DNA from 2 places in the Paenibacillus antri genome. Region 2 is predicted to be linked to the other one. Evidence: predicted binding sites of a transcription regulator. Region 2 holds the regulator's gene; the other holds the start of a gene.
The links. The regulator LexA, encoded in region 2, represses DNA repair genes until DNA is damaged. The targets are predictions, from matches to a motif close to CGAACATATGTTCG.
Positions count from the first base shown of each region.

Region 1: a site for LexA is predicted at 2,665-2,678, ahead of FE782_RS06485 (YhjD family protein). Genes of this name have one in related genera too.

Region 1 covers NZ_VCIW01000003.1:171,407-183,739, forward strand. Annotated here, with positions in the region: gene spoIVB (SpoIVB peptidase) at 1-524, shown strand, start outside; gene spo0A (sporulation transcription factor Spo0A) at 663-1,502, shown strand; gene FE782_RS06485 (YhjD family protein) at 2,025-2,630, opposite strand; gene FE782_RS06490 (cupredoxin domain-containing protein) at 2,882-3,259, shown strand; gene FE782_RS06495 (DUF2627 domain-containing protein) at 3,286-3,546, opposite strand; gene lpdA (dihydrolipoyl dehydrogenase) at 3,722-5,158, shown strand; gene FE782_RS06505 (thiamine pyrophosphate-dependent dehydrogenase E1 component subunit alpha) at 5,218-6,258, shown strand; gene FE782_RS06510 (alpha-ketoacid dehydrogenase subunit beta) at 6,260-7,240, shown strand; gene FE782_RS06515 (dihydrolipoamide acetyltransferase family protein) at 7,274-8,668, shown strand; gene prli42 (stressosome-associated protein Prli42) at 8,665-8,763, opposite strand; gene FE782_RS06520 (M20/M25/M40 family metallo-hydrolase) at 8,860-9,996, shown strand; gene mciZ (Z-ring formation inhibitor MciZ) at 10,101-10,334, opposite strand; gene FE782_RS06530 (NUDIX hydrolase) at 10,418-10,981, shown strand; gene FE782_RS06535 (endonuclease Q family protein) at 10,989-12,182, shown strand; gene spoIIM (stage II sporulation protein M) at 12,263-12,333, shown strand, end outside.
Region 2 covers NZ_VCIW01000016.1:4,847-17,179, reverse strand. Annotated here, with positions in the region: gene metH (methionine synthase) at 1-1,629, opposite strand, end outside; gene FE782_RS21000 (1,2-dihydroxy-3-keto-5-methylthiopentene dioxygenase) at 1,865-2,407, shown strand; gene FE782_RS20995 (Hsp20/alpha crystallin family protein) at 2,441-2,905, opposite strand; gene FE782_RS20990 (HAD family hydrolase) at 3,020-3,805, opposite strand; gene FE782_RS20985 (hypothetical protein) at 3,802-4,326, opposite strand; gene FE782_RS20980 (DUF896 domain-containing protein) at 4,332-4,517, opposite strand; gene FE782_RS20975 (LysM peptidoglycan-binding domain-containing protein) at 4,632-4,997, opposite strand; gene lexA (transcriptional repressor LexA) at 5,352-5,972, shown strand; gene glnA (type I glutamate--ammonia ligase) at 6,189-7,517, opposite strand; gene FE782_RS20960 (MerR family transcriptional regulator) at 7,598-8,008, opposite strand; gene FE782_RS20955 (methionine gamma-lyase family protein) at 8,106-9,359, opposite strand; gene hflX (GTPase HflX) at 9,396-10,676, opposite strand; gene FE782_RS20945 (HD domain-containing protein) at 10,810-11,457, opposite strand; gene FE782_RS33135 (hypothetical protein) at 11,562-11,690, opposite strand; gene FE782_RS20940 (glycosyltransferase family 2 protein) at 11,705-12,333, opposite strand, start outside.

The DNA of each region.
Region 1 (12,333 bases), on a different contig from region 2:
TGCATTCCAACGTGACGTCCATCGACAAGAGCGAGAACGGCGAGCCGGGCGAGAAGCGGGCCGTGCTGATCGACGAGGATAAGGTGCTCGGCGACATCCGGAAGAACACCGACTTCGGCATCTTCGGCAAGATGTACGAGGCCCCGGAGTACGCAAGCATGAAGGAGCCGATTCCGGTGGCGTTCGCCGACGAGGTGAAGGAAGGCCCGGCCCATATCTACACCGTCGTCAACGGGCAGAAGGTCGAGAAGTTCGACGTGGAAATCGTCCATGTGGCGAAACAGACGTTCCCGGCGACCAAGGGCATGATCATCAAGATTACGGATCCGCGGCTCGTCGCCAAGACCGGCGGCATCGTGCAGGGGATGAGCGGCAGCCCGATCATCCAGAACGGCAAGCTGATCGGGGCGGTAACGCACGTGTTCGTGAACGACCCGACGAGCGGCTACGGCTGCTTCATCGAGTGGATGCTGCGCGACGCGGACATCTTAATGAATAACCAAACGAATCCTAAGGCGAGCTAAGCGGCCTTGGGTTTTTTTGTCGAAAATTAAATCTTTTTCGACAAAAGTAATTCAGCCTCTCATGTCGAATCCAATAAAGACCAAAAAATATGGCGGATCGCTTCCAACTGTGGCCAAGACGTCTAAGGAGGATTTGGATTGCATAAGATCGAGGTTTTATTGGCGGACGACAATCGGGAATTCGCGAATTTGTTGTCGGAGTACATCAGCGAGCAAGAAGATTTGTCTGTTGCCGGGGTCGCGTACAACGGGGAAGAAGTCATGGAGATGATCGAGGAGAAGGGGATCGTGCCCGATGTCCTCATTTTGGATATTATTATGCCGCATCTAGACGGTCTCGGGGTGCTCGAACGGCTTAGAGAGCTCAATTTGGATCCGGCGCCGAAGATCGTCATGCTGACCGCGTTCGGCCAGGAGAACATCACGCAGAAAGCCGTGCAGCTCGGCGCTTCGTACTACATTCTGAAGCCGTTCGACATGGACGTGCTCGTCAATCGGATTCGCCAGCTGGCGGCCGGTCCGGTTCCGCAAGTGAGCAGCGGCAGCTCGGGCGGCACGTTGTCGTCGATCTCTTCGCAAATGCGCAAGCGCCCGTCGCTGCTCTCGTCGAAGCCGCAAGGCAAGCCGAACTTGGACGCGAGCATTACGAACATTATTCACGAGGTGGGCGTGCCGGCGCATATCAAGGGGTATCAGTATCTGCGCGACGCGATCACGATGGTGTACAACAACATCGAGCTGCTGAGCGCCGTCACGAAGACGCTGTATCCGGCGATCGCCGAGAAGTATCGCACGACGCCGTCGCGCGTCGAGCGGGCCATCCGCCACGCGATCGAAGTCGCTTGGACGCGAGGCAACATCGACAGCATCTCGCATCTGTTCGGGTACACGATCAACATCTCGAAGGCGAAGCCGACGAACAGCGAATTCATCGCGATGGTCGCCGATAAGCTGCGCATCGAACACAAGGTTAGCTAAAGACTTCGAACATACATAACGGAAGAAGGAGAAGGATCCCCTTGCGGGATTCGCTCTCCTTTTTTGTTTTGGCTGACGTAGCGTCGAAAATAAAAAGACCCGGTTTCCCGGGTCTTCCGACGGCGCCGTTGGTTGATTTCACATCTTCAATGAGAAAGCTGTACCGGTATCTCTACCGATGGCGTCTAAAGCCGTCAAGCGTCTTTAGCACATCCCTCGCCCTCTATATCGAGTGAGAACCCTCCTGGCTGTTCGTTTCCGCTGAATTTCTTACGTCCTCCAACGTAACCACGACCTTTCTCGTCGCCGTCTGAGTATATTATGTCCGGCATGCGGCGCTTTAAACATGGCGGAGACAGGAAAATTTCCCCTCTTGGGCGCTTCCGCGCGGGTATCGAGCGATCCCCTTTCGGAAACACTAACGGTACGACAAGTACTGAACAAGACCCGAGGAGGGGCAACCGCATGAACGGACTGCTGCAGTGGATTACCAAGCTGAATTTGGTGTTGACGTTCTTGGTTTTATTCGGGGCGCACGGGCTGCTCTATTTCGCTCTCGGCAACGGGGATTGGTTTTTCCTCGCGTTGTCGGCCGCGCTCGTCTGGACGGGCGTGCTCGCCTTCGCGCAGCTGTTCGCGAGAGGGCGCTCCCGTTCCAAGTGAGCGGGGAGCCCGTCTCGCCACCGGGGCGAGCAGCCATTCGGGCCGCAGATGATCGGGCAGATCGTCCCGCACGTATTTACGAATGTCTTCCCCCAAATACTTGCGCATGCGAACTTCGGTCTCGGCTTTGGCGAAATGCCATAACATCTCGAAGCTCGCTTTATATCCGCGGCACCAATACACGCATCCGACCCCGTCTTCGTCGCGCCGCTCTTCGGTCATCTTGATTCCCTTCTCCTTCAGCCGGCGGCGCAGTCTCGCGAGGTCCGCCGTGACGTCGTCCATCGCCCGCTGCAGCAGGTCGACGTACGGTCCTTTGGTCTTCAATTTGCTGTCTTGAATTACCTTGATGTCTCGGTCGAACACCGTCATAAGGAGGCCCAGGATCAACGCTTCCTTGATCGTCCCGAGCTCGTCGACGGCGGTGACCGGCGGGATCATCGGCACGCGCTCTTGCTTCGCCATTGGCTGTTCCCCCACGACCGCGAATGTATGTTCTCGAATGTATGTTCTTATTTTATGCCAAAGCGGCTCGGTTATGCAAGGGCCTCCGCCCTTTTGCACGTCGGGGACGAGTATGATATAGTTACTTTTGGTCTCGGCCCGCGGAAAAACGTTCGAAAATTCGTCATGTTTGGAGGGAGTTCGGTTCTCCCAAAAAGCGGGCGAGTCTTTATAATAATAGGATGTATATTGTTTGAGGGGGAAGACGACACATGTACAAATGGATTATGGCGGTTCTGTTTTTCGGAGCGGCCGCGCTCGGCGTCGGCATCTTGTTTAGCGAGCTTCCGCAGCCGCCGAGCGAGGAAGAATTGGCGGCAGCCGAAAATACGTTAGAGATCGTAGCGAGCAACTGGGACTTCGACAAGGACGAATACGTCGTCGAGGCGGGGTCCACGATGACGCTGGCGCTCAACAACAAGCAAGGACTGCACGGGATCTCGGTCAGCGGTCTGGGCATCGAGCTGCAGGGCGCGTCGCTGTCGCAGGAAGTGACGTTCGGCGAAGCGGGCGAAGTGTACGAAATTAACTGTATCGTTCTGTGCGGTCAAGGCCACGCGGAGATGACGGCGAAGATCGTCGTTCAGTAAAAATACGAATAACAAAAAAACAGCACCTAGCGGCGCTGTTTTTTCTTTTCGCGGAAACGGGGAGCGACGTAATTGCGCTTGCGGTCGCGGTAAAAAATCCACCCGCCGATGAAGGCGACGCCCGCCGCGAACAGCAGCAGCCCGGCCGCGAACTTCAGCCAAGGCAGCGTGCCGGGGCCGAACGATTCGAACACCGAGTTTTTCATGAGCAAGAAACCGTATGTGGCCATCCAGCCCGGAATGACGAGCAGCAGGACGGCGATGAATCGGGAAAATTTCGTGGGCATGCCGACAGCGTTCCTTTCAAAGTGCCAAGTCGAGTGATTCATTCATTTTACCCTATCCGCCCTTCCTACAAAAAGGGTACAATAAGAAAGAGTCTGACAAATTCATGAACGGCTTGTTATTACATAGAATCAGAGTAAGGAAATCTAGTACAGTATAGTTTCGGAGGAACGTCCATTGACTCGTACATACGATATTGTAGTGCTCGGCGGAGGGCCGGGCGGTTACGTGGCGGCGATCCGGGCGGCGCAGCTCGGGAAGTCGGTAGCGGTAGTAGAGAAGGCCGGGCTCGGAGGGACATGCCTGCATAAGGGCTGCATTCCGAGCAAGGCGTTGCTGCGCAGCGCGGAGGTGCTCGCGACGGTGCGGCGCGGGGCGGAATACGGCATCGAGGTTCCGGCCGCGCCGACGATCGATTTCGGCCGCGTCCAGTCGCGCAAGGCCTCCGTCGTCGAAGAGCTGCACCGCGGCGTGCAGCATCTGATGAAGAAGCATAAGATCGACGTCGTGTACGGGAAGGGGCGCCTGATGGGGCCGTCCATCTTCTCGCCGCAGACGGGAACGATCGCGGTGGAGACGCCGGACGGGGAGGCGGTGACGCTCGTCAACGACCGCCTCATTCTGGCGACGGGCTCCCGGCCTCGCGTCATACCGGGACTCGAGCCGGACGGACGCTTCGTCCTGACGAGCGACGAGGCGCTGGAGCTGGAACGGCTGCCGGCCTCGCTCGCGATCGTCGGCGGCGGCATCATCGGCGTCGAGTGGGCGTCGATGATGAGCGACTTCGGCGTCGCCGTCACGGTGCTGGAGGCGGCGGATCGGCTGCTGCCGACGGAGGAAGAGGATGTGTCGCGCGAGATGGCGGCCTCGCTCGCGAAGCGGGGCGTTCGGGTGCTGACCGGCGCGAAGGTGCTGCCGGAGACGCTGAAGAAGCGGGAGATCGGCGGCGCCTCCGAGGTTCGCGTCGAGGCGGAGCGCTCAGGCGAACGCGTCGCCGTGGAGGCGGAGACGCTGCTCGTCGCGGTCGGCCGCGCGCCGAACGTGGAGGGCATCGGCCTCGAGAGCGCGGACGTGGCGCTCGAGCGCGGGGCGATTCGGGTGAACGGCTTCATGCAGACGAGCGAGCCGCACATCTACGCGATCGGCGACGTCGTCGGCGGGCTGCAGATGGCGCATGCGGCGAGCTATCAGGGCATCGTCGCCGTCGAGCATATGTGCGGCGCGGCGGACAAGCCCTACGATCCGTCGTACGTGCCGAGATGCGTCTTCTCGCATCCGGAGGTCGCGTCGATCGGCCTCACCGAGCGGCAGGCGAAGGAAGCCGGCCGTCGGGTGAAGGCGGCGAAGATGCCGTTCCGCGCGATCGGCAAGGCGCTCGTATACGGCGAGCCGGAAGGCTTCGTCAAGGTCGTCGCCGACGCCGAGACGAACGACGTGCTCGGCGTGCATATGATCGGCTCGAAGGTGACAGAATTGATCGGCGAGGCGTCGCTCGCGCGGCTGCTCGAAGCGACGCCTTGGGAGATCGGCGCGGCGATCCATCCGCATCCGACGCTGTCCGAGGCGCTCGGCGAAGCGGCGCTCGCGGTTGACGGTCGGTCGGTAGGGTTGTAAGATGAATGTGAAGGGGATTATGACCAGGTCATAATACTCGGTCTTAAGGAGGGCTCCCGATGATCAACGAGCACGAGTTGAAGAAAGGGCAGTCGAGGCACGCGCAGGCGGGCTTAAGCGACGACGATGCGATACAGATGTACGCCTTGATGGTCAAGGCGCGTAAATACGACGAGCGGGCGACGGTGCTGCAGCGCGCCGGCAAGGTGGCGTTCCACGTGTCCGGCATCGGGCAAGAGTGCGCGCAGGTGGCCGCCGCGTTCGCGCTGCGGCCCGGCACGGACTTGTTTTTCCCGTACTACCGGGACTACGGCTTCGTGCTGTCCGTCGGCATGACGCTGCGCGAGCTGATGCTGGCGCTGTTCTTCAAGGCGGAGGATCCGAACAGCGGCGGCCGGCAGATGGCCGGCCACTTCGGGCATAAGCGCCTGGGCATCTTCTCCGGCTCCAGCCCGGTGACGACGCAGGTGCCGCACGCGGTCGGCGCGGCGTACGCCGCGAGACTCCGCGGCGAGGAGAGCGTATCGTTCGTGACGTTCGGGGAAGGCTCGAGCAATCAGGGCGACTTCCACGAGGGCTGCAACTTCGCGGGCGTGCATAAGCTGCCCGTCATTCTGATGTGCGAGAACAACCGGTACGCCATCTCGGTGCCGGAGCGGCAGCAGGTCGCCGGACGCATCGTCGACCGCGCGATCGGCTACGGCTTCCCGGGCGTCCGGGTCGACGGCAACGATCCGTTCGAGGTGTATACGGCCGTGAAGCAGGCGCGCGAGCGGGGCCTCGCGGGCGAAGGCCCGACGCTGATCGAGGCGATGATGTACCGCATCTCGCCGCACTCCACGTCGGACAACGACCTGTTGTACCGGACGAAGGAAGAAGTCGAGGAGCATAAGTCGAAGGACGGCATTCCGAAGATGCGCGCCTACTTGGTCGAGCAAGGCCTGTGGGACGACGCGAAGGAAGCGGCGCTGCTCGAGACGATCGACGCGGAGCTGCGCGAAGCGACGGAATACGCCGAGCAGGCGCCTTACCCGCGTCCGGAGGATACGCTGCTGTATGTGTACGGCGACGATCACGCGAGCGAGGGGGACATCGGCTGATATGGCGGTCATGAAATATCTAGAAGCGATCCGCTCGGCGATGCACGAGGAGATGGGGCGCGATTCGCGCGTGTTCGTCCTCGGCGAAGACGTCGGCAAGGGCGGCGTGTTGAACGCGACGAAGGGGATGCGCGACGTCTACGGCCCCGACCGCGTGCTCGACACGCCGCTCGCGGAATCGGCGATCGCGGGCGTCGCGATCGGCGCGGCGATGCACGGCATGCGGCCGATCGCCGAGATGCAGTTCGCGGACTTCATCTTCCCGGCGACGAACCAGATCATCTCGGAAGCGGCGAAGATCCGCTACCGTTCCAACAACGATTGGCACTGCCCGATCGTCGTGCGCGCGCCGTACGGCGCGACCGGCGGCGGGGCGCTGTACCATTCGCAATGTCCGGAGTCGGTGTTTTTCGGCACGCCGGGCCTCAAGATCGTCGCGCCGTCGACGCCGTACGACGCCAAGGGGCTCATGCTGGCGGCGATTCGCGACCCGGATCCGGTGCTGTACTTCGAGCATAAGAAGTGTTATTTGGCCGTCTCCGGCGAGGTGCCGGAAGGCGACTACGTCGTGCCGATCGGCAAGGCGGACGTGAAGCGCGAAGGCGAAGACGTAACGGTCATTACATACGGCATGACGGTGCACTTCGCCCTGGCCGCGGCGGAGCAGCTGGCCGCCGAGGGCGTCAGCGCGCACGTGCTCGATCTTCGGACGCTGCAGCCGCTCGACAAGAACGCGATTCTCGCGGCGGCGGCGAAGACCGGCAAGGTGTTGATCGTCCATGAAGACAACAAGTCCGGCGGCGTCGGCGCGGAAGTATCCGCGATCATCGCCGAGGAGCTGTTATACGACCTCGACGCGCCGATCATGCGGCTGTGCGGTCCCGACGTGCCGGCGGTCGGCTCCAGTCCGACGACGGAGAAGTTTTTCATGTTAAACGCGGACAAGGTGAAGGAAGCGATCCGTACGTTGGCATCGTATTAAGGCTGCGGCAGGGATGGAGAGGAGTTGCGTACGTTGAACGAAACGAAGACGATCGACGGAATTCCAGGCGTCGCCGTTACGGTGCCGCACTTGGCGGAAAGCCTTGTGTCGGCGACGGTCGGCAAGTGGCTGGTGAAGGCCGGCGATTACGTGAAACAATACGACGTCATCTGCGAGCTGGTGACGGATAAAGTGACGACGGAGATGCCGTCGCCTGTGGAGGGCGTCGTGACGCATCTGCTCGTCGCGGAGGGCGTAGAGGCGGCCGTCGGCGAGCCGCTCTGCGTCGTGGCGGGCAAGGACGCCGTCGCCGCCGGAGCGGCTGCTGGCGCAGGCGCGCCGACGGCGGTAGCGGACGCGGCGCCGGCCCGCGGCGAAGCCGCGCACGCGGGCGGCGCTTCAACCGCGGACGGCGCGATGCGCCGCCGTTATTCGCCGGCGGTGCTGGCGCTCGCGGCGGAGCACGGCATTCGGCTCGACGAAGAGCCGATTCCGGGCAGCGGCCACGAAGGCCGCATCACGCGCAAGGACGTGCTCGCCTACGTCGCGAGCGGCGGCCCGCGGGCGGCGCAAGCGGCTCGAGCGGCCCAGGCCCAGAGCCAGAGCCGTCCCGCCGCGGCGGCCGTGCCGTTCGCGCCGGCGAAGGAAGCGGACGGACCGGTCCGGACGACGGGCCTTCATCTGTCGGAGGAGCCGCGCATTCCGGCGATCGAGGTCGAGAAGGGCGACGAACGGGAATACTTCATCGACGTTACGCCGATCCGCAACACGATCGCGAGCCGCATGCGGCAGAGCGTCAGCGAAATTCCGCATGCCTGGACGATGATCGAGGTCGACGTGACGAATCTCGTCAATCTGCGGAACAAGATGAAGGAAGAGTTTCTGAAGCGCGAAGGAATCAATCTGACGTACCTGGCGTTCGTGCTCAAGGCCGTCGTCGGGGCGATCAAGGACTACCCGATCATGAACTCCGTGTGGGCGGTCGATAAAATCATCGTGAAGCGCGACATTAACCTGACGCTTGCGGTGGGCACGGAGGACAGCGTCATGGTTCCCGTCATCAAGCAAGCCGACCGAAAGAACATCGCCGGCCTCGCGCGGGAGATCGACGAGCTCGCCCGAAAGACGAGAACCGGCAAGCTGACCCCGTCCGACATGCAAGGCGGGACGTTCACGGTCAACAATACCGGTTCGTTCGGTTCGATTCTGTCGCAGCCGATCATCAATTATCCGCAAGCCGCGAATTTGACGTTCGAGTCGATCGTCAAGCGCCCCGTCGTCATCAAGGATATGATCGGCGTTCGGTCGATGGCCAACTTGTGCCTGTCGCTCGACCATCGGATTCTCGACGGCGTCATCTGCGGCAGATTTTTGCAGCGGGTGAAGGAAAACCTGGAAAGCTTCGACGAATCGACGAACTTGTACTAGGCGCCGACGAAGCTGACTCCCATGAGAATCGTCGACAACAGCATCGAGATCAAGACGGCCCAGACGACGACCTTGATCCAACCGCGATTTTGCATGAGCGGAATCACGCTCCTTTCGATAGGAAGAAGAAACAGGGCATTCTAAGCCTGTCCCCATTGTAACGCAACGACATGCCGGGAGGAAACTGGAACATGGTGATGCAGCAACGATTGATCGACGAGTTTTTCGAGCTGGTGCGAACCGACAGCGAGACGAAGCACGAGCGCGTCATCTGCGATTCTCTCAAGCGGAAGTTCGCCGAGCTCGGCCTCGACGTATTCGAAGACGATACGGCCGCGAAGACCGGTCACGGCGCGGGCAATCTGTTCGCGACGTGGGCCGCGACCGAAGGCATGGAAGACGTAGCGCCGTTCTTGTTCACGGGCCATATGGACACGGTCGCCCCGGGCAACGGCATCAAGCCGCGCATCGACGACGACGGCTTCATTCGCAGCGACGGCACGACGATTCTCGGCAGCGACGACAAGGCGGGCCTCGCCGCGATGTTCGAAGCGATCCGCGTCGTCAACGAGTCGGGGCAGCCGCACGGGCGCATCCAGTTCGTCATCACGTCCGGCGAGGAGAGCGGTCTCGTCGGCGCGCGCGCGATGGATAAGAGCTTGCTCGACGCGAAGTACGGTTTCGCGCTCGACTCCGACGGCAAGATCGGCGAAATTTGCACCGCGGGGCCAACGCAGACGAAGCTGCGCATTACGGTGACGGGCAAGTCGGCGCATGCCGGCGTCAACCCGCAGGACGGCATCAGCGCGATTACGGTCGCCGCCAAGGCGATCTCGCGCATGCCGCTCGGCCGCATCGACCACGAGACGACGGCCAATATCGGCCGGTTCGAAGGCGGAGGCGAGACGAACGTCGTCGCGGAGCAGGTGATCATCACGGCGGAAGCGCGCAGCCTCGTGAACGAGAAGATGACCGCGCAGATCGCGAAGATGCGGGACGCGTTCGAATCGGCGACGAAGGAGTTCGGGGCGAAGTACGAGTTCGTGGAAAATTACTTATACCCCGCCTACAAATTCGACGACGACGCGCCGGTCGTGCGGGTCGCGGCCGACGCGTTCGAATCGCTCGGCATCCCGTGGAGCACGTTCCCGTCCGGCGGCGGCAGCGACGCCAACATGTTCAACGGCATGGGCGTGCCGACGGTCAACCTCGCGATCGGGTACGAACACATCCATACGACGAAGGAGCAAATCCGCGTATCGGATTTAGTGGGAGCCGCGCGCATGGTCGTCGCGATCATCGAGCAGTCGGTCAAGGTGAAGGCATAAAACGGGCGATACGCGCGTTTTCAACAAAGCAAGCCGCCGGTTCGAGAGGAGAAATTCCTCCGAAGCGGCGGCTTTTCGTTTTCGCAAACAAACGGTTCGTCGGCTCACGCCATCGGATACGAACGGGAATCCGCGATCGAATCATGCGGAGAATAGGCGGAGGCGGAACGGATCGACGCCGGCGCGAGGGCAGGCCGCAAGGCGGGAGGTTGCCGAAGCCATGCCGCCAGCGTCGTCGACGGATCGTCCGCCTGCCGCTGGATGTGACGAAGCTTCTCCCGTACCTCCCATCCTTTGCCTACCAGTCGCAGCCGCTTGCTTCCGTAGTACCCTTTCATCGTGTCCAACGCACCCTTTCCGCAGGTTTGGTATAATCACCCTATGCGCGTTTGGGTAAGCTTATGACGGGGAGGCAATACGAATGGAGAAACAGCATTTGGATTTCACGGAAAAGACGATTTCGACGAAGCCAATTTTTCAGGGGAAAATCATCTCGCTGCAGGTGGACGAGGTCGCGCTGCCGAACGGCGGCACGGCGACGAGGGAAATCGTGAAGCATCCGGGGGCGGTGGCGGTCATCGCCGACGTCGGAGGGAAGCTGCTCGTCGTCGAGCAGTACCGCAAGCCGCTCGAGCGGCTCCAAGTCGAAATTCCGGCCGGCAAGCTGGACGGCGGGGAGGACCCGGCCGAGGCGGCCGCGAGGGAGCTGCGGGAGGAGACGGGATACGCCTGCGAACGGACGACGCTGCTCCACTCGATGGCGACGTCCCCCGGCTTCGCGGACGAGGTCATCCATATTTACGTGGCCGAAGGGCTTCGCCCGGGTGAGGCGGATCCGGACGAAGACGAGTTTCTGAGCGCTTTCGCGTTAACGCCGGAGGAAGCGTCTCAAGCGATCGCGACGGGACGGATTTGCGATGCCAAGACGCTGCTGGCCGTCTACGCCTGGCAGCGGTATCTGACGACGGGAACATGGGGAGTCTGATGACGACGTGAACGAGGGTCTGCGCACCGTATACGCGGATTTGCACATTCATATCGGACGAACGGAGGCGGGCGCGCCCGTGAAGATCAGCGGGTCGCGCGACTTGACGTTCTTCAACATCGCGCGGGAAGCGAGCGTACGCAAGGGGATCGACGTCACCGGCATCATCGACTGCCAGTCGCCCGCCGTGCAGGACGAGATCGAGCGGTATTTGGAAGCCGGGGAGATGGAAGAGCTCGACGGGGGCGGCATTCGCTACGGCAACACGACGGTGCTGCTCGGCAGCGAGCTGGAGGTGAAGGATCCGGGCTGCGGCCCGGCGCATCTGCTATGCTTCCTGCCGAAGCTGTCGGCGATGAAGCAGTTCACGGCGTGGCTGTCGACGCGCATGAAGAACGTCTCCTTGAGCTCCCAGCGCGTCTACGCGCTGGCACGGGAGCTGCAGACGGAGACGGTGGCCTTAGGCGGGCTCGTCATTCCGGCGCATATTTTCACGCCGCACAAGAGCTTGTACGGAAGCTGCTGCAGCCGAATGGAGGAGGTGCTCGATCCCGAGGACGTCGCGGCGGTGGAGCTGGGGCTCAGCTCGAACACGGACATGGCCGACGCGATTCCCGAGCTGCGCAGACACGCCTTCGTCACGAACTCCGACGCGCACTCGCTCGGGAAGATCGCCCGGGAGTATAACGCCTTCCGTCTGGCGGCGCCCACGTTCGAGGAGGTCGCGAAGGCGCTGCGCGGCGAGGACGGCCGCGCCATCGAGGCGAACTACGGGTTGAAGCCGCAGCTGGGCAAATACCATCGCACCTATTGCGAGCGGTGCGACGCGCTCGTCGAGCTGGAGGACGGCCAGACGGAGAAGAAGTGCCCCGCCTGCGGCAGCGGCCGGATCGTGCGCGGCGTCTTCGACCGGATCGCGGCGCTCGCGAAGCCGGACGACGCGGCCGCGGCGCGCGCCGCGATTCAGCGCCCGCCGTATCGGAACCAGGTGCCGCTCGAGTTCGTGCCGGGGCTAGGGCCGAGGAAACGCGAGGCGCTGCTCGAGCGGTTCGGTACCGAGATGAACATCCTCCACCGCGTGCCGGAAGCGGAGCTCGTCGAGACGATCGGCGCCGCGCCGGCCGCCGTCATCGCCGCGGCCCGAACCGGCGACGTCGCGGTCGCGTCCGGCGGCGGCGGACGCTACGGAAAAATCAAGTAAGTCTCGCACGCCCGTCATAGTTTCCTTCCTAGCTTCATATATTCGTATAACGAAGCATGTTGGAAGGAAGGGAAGCCTCCATGACGGGCGTATTTCGCGTATATACCAAGGATTTGTTGCCGTTGTACTTATTCGTGTGCATCCTGTTCAT
Region 2 (12,333 bases):
CTTCGTGTTGTGGTACAGGAACACGGAGTTCAGCACCTCGCGCCCCGCCGGCGGCAGGCCGAAGGAGACGTTGCTGATGCCGAGAATCGTTGAACTTTCCGGGAACTGCTCGCTGATCAGACGAATGCCTTCGATCGTGGCCGCCGCCGAACCGACGTATTGCGGATCGCCCGAGCCGACGGGGAACACGTTCGGATCGAAAATGATATCCCGCGGATTGACCCCGTACCGGCTCGTCAAAATATCGAACGAGCGCTTCGCGACGCGCAGCTTGTCTTCCGGCCATACCGCCATGCCCTTCTCGTCGATGAGACCGACGACGACGGCGGCGCCGTATTTATGAATGAGCGGCACGACGCGATCGAACCGCTCCAAGCCGTCTTCCATATTAATGGAGTTAATGATCGCCTTGCCCTGGGAATACTTCAAGCCGACCTCGAGCACTTCGTGGTTCGTCGAGTCGAGCATGAGCGGTACCTTGACCTTCTTCGTCACGAGCTGCAGAAACTCGGCCATCGACTTCTTCTCGTCGAGCTCCGTGTCCTCGAGGTTCACGTCGACGATATGCGCTCCGCTCTTCACCTGCGCTCTCGCGATTTCCGACGCCTCTTCGAATTTCCCTTCGAAAATCAAACGTTTGAACTTCCGCGAACCGATCACGTTCGTCCGTTCGCCGACCATCAGCGGCTTATTGTCCGCTTCGAGATACACCGTCTCGATGCCGGACACGGCCGGCGGATGCTCGCCGTCGCGCGGCCGCGGGCGGTAGCTCGACAGCTCGTCCGCCAGCGCGCGGATATGGTCCGGCGTCGTACCGCAGCAGCCGCCGGCGATGTTCAGCCAGCCCTGCTCCGCGAAGCCGGCCAGCTTCTTCGCGAGCGATTCCGGCGACTCGTGATAGTTGCCGTTCTCGTCCGGAAGACCCGCGTTCGGATAACAAGACACCGCCGCATCCGTCAGCGCCGACAGCGTCCGGATATGATCCTTCATAAATTCCGGTCCCGTCGCGCAGTTCAGACCGATCGAGACCGGCTTCAGATGCTCGAGCGAAACGAGGAACGATTCGATGTTCTGCCCCGCCAGCGTCGTGCCCATCGGCTCGATCGTGCCGGAGATCATGATCGGCACCGTCTTGCCCGCTTGATCGAACGCCTTGCGGATGCCGATGCTGCCCGCCTTCACGTTGAGCGTATCTTGGCTCGTCTCGAGCAGGAGCGCGTCGACCCCGCCTTCGAGAAGCGCCAGCGCCTGTTCGAAATACGACTCCACGAGTCCTTCGAACGTCACGCCGCCCGTCACCGACAGCGTCTTCGTCGTCGGTCCCATCGCGCCCGCGACGAAACGCGGCCAATCCGGCGTAGAAAACTTGTCCGCCGCTTCTCTTGCGAGGCGCGCCGCGGCCAAGTTCAGCTCTCTCGCTCGGTGCGGAATGTCGTATTCCGCCAAGACGACGCTCGTCGAACCGAAGCTGTTCGTCTCTACCAGATCCGCCCCTGCGGCGAAGTACGCTTCATGAATGCCGCGGATGAGGTCCGGTCGCGTGACGCAGAGCAGCTCGTTGCACCCGTCGAACTCGTCGCCGCCGAAGTCGGCCGCCGTAACGTCCGCTTGTTGAATCATCGTTCCCATAGCGCCGTCTATGATTAAGATCTTCTTTTCCAATTGTTGTTCTAATAATGTCTTCGTCACAACCAGACCCCACTCCCCTTGCCGATTTAACATAGTGTAGCAAATTACTCGGATTTGGAAAAGTTATTTGACAAAACCGATGACAGAGAGGTTAAAATATTCTATAATACGATTCATTGCTTCACTCTTTAGAATCATTATAAATAACAACTCCAATAAGGAAAGAGGGATTCGGATGGCGGAAATTCGCATTCGAAACACGGAAGAACGCATCTCGGGCGAAGAGAACGTCCGCGCGTTCCTGAGCAGTCAAGAAGTATTGTACGAGCATTGGAACCCCGCTAAGCTGCCGGCGCATCTTCAAGATAAATTCGTGCTGAGCGACGAGGAGAAAGCGGAAATCTTGTCGACGTTCGACGAGGAAATCCGAGATCTCGCGGCCCGCCGCGGCTACCGCACGTGGGACATCGTCGCCTTGTCCGACGCGACGCCGAACCTGGAGGAGCTGCTCAAGAAATTCGAGAACGTCCACACGCATACGGAAGACGAAGTGCGCGCGATTACGGCGGGCAAAGGCATCTTCATTATCAAGGGCACGGACGACGTCGGCTACTTCGACGTCGAACTCGAAGCCGGCGACGTCATCTCGGTGCCGGAGCACAAACCGCACTTCTTCACGTTGATGGACAATCGCCAGATCGTCGCGGTTCGCTTGTTCATCGAGACGGAAGGTTGGATCGCTCATCCGTTCGCGGACCCGGCGTTCCAGAAAGCATAAGATCGTTATTTGAAATGAACAATCCCCTTCCGCTTACCGGCCGGAAGGGGATTTTTTCGCGCTGCAGCGCACGCGGCGCGTCGGCTTCACCGCCGACTGCTTCCGGAGCCGAATTTCCACGACGCCGTCCGCGTATTCTGCTCGCGGCTTCCTCGGCACGACCGCGGCCGGCAGCTCGATCGTCTCGTCCAGCTTCCCCGGTATGCCTGTCAACGTCAGCGTACGATCGTCCAAGCGAAGCCGGGGCAGCTTGTCTGCGCCGTCCGACGGCATCGTCACCCGGACGATAACCGACTTGAACGTCTCGAAGCACTCCCACGTATATCCCGAGGCGCGGTGCCGTTCCAGGTACGCCAGCGCCTCCCCCATGAGCCGGTCCCACTCGTATTCGTTCCTCGCCGACGGCGAATTCCGCACCGACTGTATCTTGCGCCGGATCATGCCTTCGAACGACTTCCACCCGTTCCGGAACCTCCGGTCTTTCCATACGTCGTTCATGTCGAGCGAACCTCCTCCGCTTGCGCCCAGTGTATCTTACAGCGTATGCCGAGCGGAGACGTTCGGTTCATAAGAAAGGCCGCGGATCTGCGCTCCGCGGCACCAATAAGAACGTTATAGAATAATGGCAAGAATTTCTCGCAATCTCGTGACCGTGTGCTTCGGCGCCGTGTGTTCGCCGATCGAAGCGCCATGATGGTTGATCCAAATATTGTCCATCCCGACGCGGCTCGAACCGAGAATATCCGTCGTCAGCTTGTCGCCGATCATGATCGCTTCCTCCGGCTCGACCTCGAGCAGCGACAGCGCATGGCGGAAGATGCCCGGATCCGGCTTCCCTCGGCCGAAATCGCCGGAGATGACGATATGATCGAAGTAGGGGGACAGCTCGGGTACGCCGGCGAGCTTCTCCTTCTGCAGGTCCGGCGAGCCGTTCGTCAGCAGAAGCAGCTTGGCGTTGCCTCGGAGTTCGTCCAACACTTCGTACGTCTCTTCATAGAGGTACGCGAGACTGCGGCGAATCGCCGGGAACCGTTCGCCCAACCGGGCGCCGAGCTCCGGATCGTCGACGCCCAACGCGAGCAATCCGCGCGTCCACGCGTCGGCGCGATATTGCGGCATGAGCCGTTCCATCATCCGGAACTCCGGGGCTGCGCCTTCGCGGAAGTTGCCCCACAGCCCTTCGAACGGGTTAATGCCGATCATCTGCGTGAACGGGAACGTCTCGTAGCTTTCGTACAGCGCGCGGGCTTCCTTCCGCACGGACAACTCGAGCGCCTTCGGGTCTACGCCGACCGCTTCGGCCGCTTCCCGGCACGTCGCGTCGAACGCCTCCTGCACCGATCGCTCGTCCCACAACAACGTATCGTCCAAATCGAAAAGCACGGCTTTCTTCTTCATGCCCCTACGGTCTCCTTCTCCGCTCCGTTCAGCGGAATATGGTGAGCCGCCGCGAATTGCGTCAGCGCCTCGTTAATCCGATTCATCGGATACAGATGATAAGCTTTGGAGAACGAACGCTTCGTCTTCCCGTCCTTCAGCATCACGGTCGAACGATTGTCGCCGATGTGAATCGTAGCGATGTCCTGCGCCGCGACGGACCGGTCCCCGGCATACGTTCTCCAGCCGAGCTCGTTCTTCCCGACCTTAAGGAACGGCCTCCGTACGAAGAAGTGAAACAGCGCAAGCAGCAAATACAGCGCGACCGTGATCTGATATAACGTGTCTCCGGCGTTCGCCTGCGGCATCGTGAACGCGAAGAGAATGCCGGCGGAAGCCAGCACTAACGGGAACACCCAGCTTCTCCCCTTGATTTTCTCCGGGCCGTCTTTCGCGCCGATCGGCGTCTGCCCTTTTTTCAATCGGTCTTGATTCATCCGTTTGGAGTTTTTCTCCACCATGCGTTCCCATTTTCGGGACATACGTCTCAGTCCTTCTTCTCTTCGTCGTCTACGAATTCGATCGAATCCAGCTGCTGCCGGAGCGAGGCCTTCAAGTTGTCGATATATTGTTTGCGCAACTCGGCTTGTTCCAGTTTCTCCTCCGCCGTCAGTCCGACGGATTTCTGCTTTCTCGCCAGCTCGTTGATGCGTTGCACGCGTCCGGATATCATGATGACCTACTCCTTTCTTCAATTACTTAAACATAGGAGGAAGAGGCAAGTCAAGGCGGAAAACGAACAACGCCGCCAGCCGAATATCCGGCAGGCGGCGATCTGTTTTACGTATTAAGGGAGTCGCAACACTTGTCCCACTTGAAGGCTGGCGGAATCCAGATCGTTCGCTTCGATAATGCTCTGCACGTACGACTTCACGGAGACATCGTCGGGACCGTACGCCTTCGCGATCTTCCATAATGTGTCCCCCGGTTCTACGCATAGAATCGAACCGGTATCGAGAACGCTCGCCTGGGCGGCCGATTCGGCGGTCGTCGTCACCGCGGTAGAGTTGTCTTCTTGGTTGGCGCTGGCGTGAAGCATGACGCCCGACGTAGCGCTGAATCCGATCAGCGCGAGAAACATCATCATCCGTACGAAGAACTTCTTTCTCGCTTGTTGCTTGCCGTTCCGCTGTCTGTATGTGTTCGTTCTCATCGATATCGTCCTCCAAACGTTTGTTCCGAAACATTTGTTCTGATATCAAAATAACACGAACACCCGTTTGTGTCAACGGGAATTGAGAACTTTTGTTCTCCTATTCTTCGTATCGCCTTGCTTATCCACCGTCCGAACCGTTGCCTTTTAATGAAGCGCTTCGTTATATCGGGAACGCGGCGCTCCATCGCTGCGGCCGATCGCGTCTTCCATCTCCTTCCGCTCCCCCCTGCCGTACGAATGACATTCCGAAGTCCTACTTCCTTTCAAGTCGATTCGAACTTATGTTTGTACGAACTCCGGTTCTGTGTTATACTTCTCGTAATTAATTACCATTCCTTGGAGTGATCGAACTTGACGAAGCTGTCGAACCGGCAACAAGCAATTCTCGAATTCATTAGAAGCGAAGTTCGCGAGAAGGGTTATCCGCCTTCCGTACGGGAGATCGGCGAAGCCGTCGGCCTCGCGTCCAGTTCTACCGTTCACGGCCATCTCGACCGGCTCGAGAAGAAGGGCTTCATTCGCAGAGACCCGACGAAACCTCGCGCCATCGAGCTGCTTGGCGACGAAGACGAACGTCAGATGGTTCGCCTCGCGGTATCCCGCGTGCCGCTCGTCGGCAAGGTGACCGCAGGCCAACCGATTACCGCCGTCGAGAACGTCGAAGAATATTTCCCTCTTCCGTCGCATATGGTTCGCGACGATGAAGTGTTCATGCTCTCCGTCGTCGGCGAAAGCATGATCGACGTCGGCATCTTCGACGGCGATTACGTGATCGTGCGTCAACAGCAGACGGCATCCAACGGCGACATCGTCGTGGCGATGACCGAAGACGACGAAGCTACCGTTAAGACGTTCTACAAGGAGCGCGACCACATTCGTCTTCAACCGGAGAATCCGACGATGGAGCCGCTTCGCTACAATCACGTGACCGTTCTCGGCAAGGTCATCGGCATCTTCCGCGAGCTTCACTAAGACCAAGAACCCGGCGCAGCATGCGCCGGGTTCTTTCGTTCTTCCAAGTTCGGATCAAGCGTAATAGGACTTCCCCCACTCATCGGCGTGCACCGTGCAGGGCTGTTTGATGATCGTTTCGACGTCTGGCGACGGTATACGAGGGAGGCAGCACCGGAACGCAGCCGCTGCGCAAAAAAACCGACCGCGATCGCTCGCGGTCGGTCTCGATCCAACTTAATACAACGCCAAGTACTGGTCCCGTTCCCACTGATGCACCTGGGTCCGGTACATATCCCACTCGATTTCCTTCAACTCGACGAAGTGCGCGAGCGCGTGATCGCCGAGCGCGTCGCACACGACTTCGTTGCCAAGCAGCTCGTCGAGCGCTTCCTTAAGGTTTTCCGGCAGGCTCGGAATGCCCGCGGATTCCCGTTCGTCTTCGCTCATGACGTAGATGTTCCGATCGACCGGCGCAGGCAGCGACAGCTTGTTGCGAATGCCGTCGAGACCGGCCGCCAGCATGACCGCCATCGCCAAATACGGGTTCGCCGCCGGATCCGGGTTGCGCACCTCGACCCGCGTGCTGAGTCCGCGCGATGCCGGGATGCGGATCATCGGGGAGCGGTTGCTCGCCGACCAAGCCACATACACCGGCGCTTCGTATCCCGGAACGAGACGCTTATACGAGTTGACCGTCGGATTCGTGATCGCCGCGAAGCCTCGAGCGTGGCGCAGTACGCCGGCCATGTAGTGGCGAGCCGTAGCGCTGAGGCCCAGGCGGTCGCTCTCGTCGTAGAACGCGTTCGTGTCGCCTTGGAACAACGACTGATGGCAGTGCATGCCCGAGCCGTTCATCCCGAACAGCGGCTTCGGCATGAACGAGGCGTGCAAGTTATACTTGCGCGCGATCGTCTTGACGACGAGCTTGAACGTCTGAATTTGGTCGGCCGCATGAATCGCGTCGGAATATTTGAAGTCGATTTCGTGTTGACCCGGAGCGACCTCATGGTGAGACGCTTCGATTTCGAAGCCCATCTTTTCGAGCACGAGCACGATTTCGCGGCGGCAGTTCTCGCCGAGGTCCGTAGGCGCGAGGTCGAAGTATCCGCCTTGGTCGTTCGTCTCGAGCGTCGGATTACCCTTCTCGTCCGTCTTGAACAAGAAGAACTCCGGTTCCGGACCGACGTTCATCGCCGTAAAACCAAGCTCCTGCGCATCGCGAAGCGCACGCTTCAGAATTCCTCGCGGGTCGCCCGCGAACGGCGTGCCGTCCGGCATGTAAATATCGCAAATCAAACGAGCGACGCGGTCTTCCGTCACCCACGGGAAGATGACCCACGTATCCAAGTCCGGGTACAAGTACATATCGGATTCCTCGATCCGCACGTAACCCTCGATGGACGAACCGTCGAACATCATCTTGTTATCGAGCGCCTTCTCCAGCTGGCTGACCGGAATTTCCACGTTCTTGATAATGCCCATCAAGTCCGTAAATTGCAAACGGATGAACCGCACGTTCTCTTCTTTCGCGATCCGCATAATATCGTCTTTCGTGTAACCCAAAGCGATCTCTCCCATCAAATATAGTTCGGCGACTGATTTGCATCGTCAAAAGAAAAACGTCTTTCGACGTCTTCTTCCCTCTATGGATTGAAGAACCTCGACAGCTCGCCTTGAATGAGCGACACCTGTCCTCTTCGGTTTCCGCCGAGCAACTGCTGCTTGAGCATCTTATGAAGCTGCTTGTCGGTCAGCTCGCGCCGCTTGACCTCCGTATGCTCGTTAAGCACCGTCGCGTCGTCCGACTCCTTGTTGACCGGGGACAGCACCTGCTTGATTCCCGCGATATTGACGCCCTTCTCGATGAGGGACTTAATCTCCAGCAGGCGTTCCACGTCGTTAAATGAGAATAGGCGTTGGTTCCCTGAAGTTCTTGCCGGCATAATGAGTTCATGCTGTTCGTAATAACGGATTTGTCTCGCCGTCAAATCGGTCAGCTTCATAACGATTCCGATGGGAAACAATGCCATATTTCGGCGAATTTCATCACCCATTATACATCAACCTTCCAGTGTTTATAAGTGCTACTGTACATTTTAAACGAAATGACGGATACTTGTCAATTGATGTTAGGTTATATGTTATAAAAATTTACAAGATTCTTTCTTCCATCATCCGTTGTACAGCGGAAACGACACCTATTTTCACATGAGAGAAGGTCAACCCGCCTTGCATATAGGCCGTGTAAGGTTCTCGGATCGGCGCATCCGCGCTTAATTCCAGGCTTCCGCCTTGGATGAACGTACCCGCCGCCATAATGACCGGATGCTCGTAGCCCGGCATATCCCACGGCTCCGGCACGACGTGAGCGTCAACCGCGGAGGCTCGCTGCACGCTCTGCACGAAGGCGATCAGCTGCGACGCCTTGTCGAATCGTACCGCTTGGATGATGTCCGAGCGAGGATCGTCCCACTTCGGGTTCGAGACGAAGCCAAGCGCGTCGAACAGCGCCGCCGCGAACACGGCGCCCTTAAGCGCCTGTCCGACCGCGTGCGGCGCGAGAAACAGCCCTTGGTAGATCGCCCGCGTCGTTCCCAGCATCGAGCCGACTTCGGCGCCGATGCCCGGCGCCGTCAACCGATAGGCCGCCAATTCGACAAGACGCTTCCGTCCTACGATATATCCGCCCGTCGGCGCGAGTCCGCCCCCCGGGTTCTTGATCAAGGAACCTGCCATCAGATCGACCCCGACCTCGGTCGGCTCCCGCGTTTCCGTGAACTCTCCGTAACAATTGTCGAGGAAAGCGATCACGTTCGGGTTCAGCGCTTTGACGCGGCGCGTCATCTCGCCGAGCTCTTCCACCGTGAACGAAGAGCGCCACTCATACCCGCGGGACCGCTGCATCGCGACGACCTTCACCGAAGGGGACCATGCCTCCTCCACCGCATCCCAATCGACGCGACCGTCCGACCCGAGCGGCACGATCGTGCAGCGAACGCCCCAATCGCGGAGACTGCCCGTCCCGTCTCCTTCCGCGCCGATGACCTTATGCAGCGTGTCGTACGGCGATCCGGTAATGAACAGCAACTCGTCCCCGGGCCGGAGAACGCCGAACAACGCGGTAGCGATCGTATGCGTCCCCGAAGCGAAGTGAGGCCGGACCAACCCGGCCTCCGCACCGAACACCTCCGCGTACACCTCGTCCAACGTCTCCCGCCCGCGGTCGTTATAACCGTAGCCGGTCGAACCGCTGAAGTGAAAATCGCTTACCTTATACTTCTGAAACGCTTGAATCGTCTTCCATTGATTCGCATCGATCAATCGATCGATGTCCCGTAACCTCGGCTCCGCCACCCGTTCCGCCGTTGCGACGGCGTCCTGAAGCCTTGGATGTAACTCCATCATGTATGATAATCTCCCATCAACATTCCGTAAAAGGACTTATTTTACGATATAAGGTTCCAAACGTGACGCGGATAATGCAAAGGCCTTCGATTGCAGCTTGGCCGTCAATACGACCGCTTCTTCCTCCGTCTCCGACTCCATAACGTCGCTGACGCGGTAGGCCAGCGCGATCAAGTCCCCGCGCTCGATTGGGAATCGCATCGTAACGACCTCCCCCATCAAGCGGCGCTCAAGAACGTCCTTCAACGCCTCGAGGTGATCGTCGTTCATCGCCGAGATCGCGAGCGTATTCTCGCCCGTCGGAATCATCTCCCGTTCGCCCGGCGTACACAAGTCGATCTTGTTGTAAATCATGACCGTCTCTTTGCCTTGCGCGCCCAGCTCTTCCAAGACGCCGTCGACGACTCGGATATGCTCCTCGCGCATCGAAGACGAAGCGTCGACGACATGCAGGATCAAGTCCGCCTCCAGCACCTCTTCCAGCGTCGCGCGAAACGCGGCCACGAGATCATGCGGCAGCTGCTGAATGAAGCCGACCGTATCCGTCAACACGACTTCGCCGACGGACGGCAGCGGCATGCTGCGGGACGTCGGATCGAGCGTCGCGAACAGCTTGTTTTCCGCATAGACGTCCGATTTCGTCATCCGATTGAGCAGCGTCGACTTCCCTGCATTCGTATACCCCACTAACGCCACTTGGTATACGCCGCTCTTCTTCCGACGCTCGCGATGCAGCTTCCGGTGCCGCGTCACCTCGTCGAGCTGCCTGCGCAAATCCGTGATGCGGTTACGGATATGACGGCGATCGGTCTCCAGCTTCGTCTCGCCGGGACCTCTCGTTCCGATGCCGCCCCCGAGCCGGGACAAATTCTTCCCGTGTCCGGACAACCGGGGCAGCAAATAACTGAGCTGCGCCAGCTCGACCTGGAGAATGCCCTCTCTCGTCTTCGCCCGCTGCGCGAAAATATCGAGGATAAGCTGCGTCCGATCGACGATCTTCGCGTCTAAGTACTCCTCCAAATTTCGAACTTGGCCGCCGGAGAGCTCTTGATTGAAGATGACCGTCGTTCCGTTCAATTCCCGGAGCCGGTCGCGCACCTCCTCGACCTTCCCCTTCCCGATAAACCACTTGCTGTCCGCCTTCTCGCGCTTCTGCACCGCCGTGTCGAGCACTTCGACCCCGGCCGTCTCCGCCAGCCGAACGAGCTCTTCCATCGAATAGCGGACGAGATCGTCGGTTTCGTCGCCCGTCACGAGGCTAACGAGAATCGCGCGATCCTCCAACTCCGTACTCGTCGTCATCGTACTCGCTTTCATCTATGTCAGGGTCCCCTTCCGAAATCCATACTCCCCCATAACATACCATCTTGCCGAAGCGATTTCCACTTGACAACCTCCCCCGGTAAAAACGAAAGACCTCCCGCCGTCCTTCGGCGAAGAGGTCTATAGTTTACCACGCATCCGTTCCGTTCCATTCGGCTTCGAAGCGGCGAAGGAACGACTCCATGTACCGGTGCCGATCCTCGGCGATCCGCCGGGCTTCGTCCGTGTTCAAGAGCTCCTTCAGCTTCAACAGCTTCTCGTGAAAATGATTGTACGCGCTGCTCTTCCCCGTCCGATATTCCTCCGCCGTCATCGACGTTCGTATCGGCAGCGAAGGATCGTGCATCGGCTGCCCCTTCCAGCCGGAATAGGCGAACGTACGGGCGATGCCGACGGCGCCCAGCGCATCCAGCCTGTCGGCGTCCTGCACGACCCGCCCCTCGAGCGTCGTCAAGCCGGATCGTCCGCCGCCCTTAAAGCCCAAATTCGCGATAATGTCGACGATATGCTCCGCATCCGATTCCGCGACGTTCCGCTCCGCCAGCCAGCTTCGAATGTCTCGCAGGCAGCTTTCCTCGTCGCCGAACAGCTTCTCGTCCGCCAGATCGTGCAGCAGCGCCGCCATCTCGCAGACGAAGGCGTTCGCCCCCGTCGCCGCGGCGAGGCGCAGCGCCAAACGACGCACCCGCTCGATATGCCACCAGTCATGTCCGCTGCTGTCCCCGCCGAGCTTCTCCTTCGCCCAAATTTCCGCTTCCGCCGTAATATTACTCATCCCGTTCGCTCCTTCCGGCCGCCGCCTCGCGCAGCACCGCCTTCATCATCGATACATAAACTCTCCAGTAAAACGATTTTACGTCAGTCGGGGTACGGAACCGTCTATTCGACGACGACCGCGCGCAGCGGAATCGCCGGCTTCGCTAACCACCATAACCATGGCGCCAAGGCGCACAACGCTAGAGCGAACAGCGCCCAGACGAAGCCGGGCGCGTTCCGAATCGAACGCATCGTTCGTAATCCTCTCATTTGCGATGTACCGAGATGCCGCGGCGGGCCATATCTCCCCAGCCGTGCTTCTTGCCCCGGAGCGCTTCGAACAGACCGATCAGCCGGTACCACAGCATCGTCGGACGGTACCAGAAGCTTTCCGTCAACGCATACAGAAACAGCTTCGTAACGTCGGATACCCGATTGTACTTCCGCAAGCTCCATTCCTCGAGCAGCACCGTTCCGGCCGACAGCAGCGAACCGTACAACACCATGAGCAGCGCATACGCCATCACGAACGACACATTCAGCACATCGAGAAAATAGCCGAGCAGTACCGTCGCATACCCCGCGATCTCCAATAGCGGACCGAGCAGCTCGACGATGAGGAAGTACGGCATCGCCGCCATCCCGATCCGTCCGTATTTCGGATTGAACAGCATGCCCCGATGCCGCCACAAGCTCTCGAATAGGCCGCGATGCCACCGCGTCCGCTGCCGCTTCAACACTTGCAGCGTCTCGGGCGCCTCCGTCCAACAGACGGGATCGGGGATGTAGGCGATTCTAGCCTTGCTCTTCTTCTCCCGGATCAGCCGATGCAGCCGAACGACGAGCTCCATATCTTCGCCGATCGTCCCCGTCTCGTAGCCTCCTGCCTCGATGA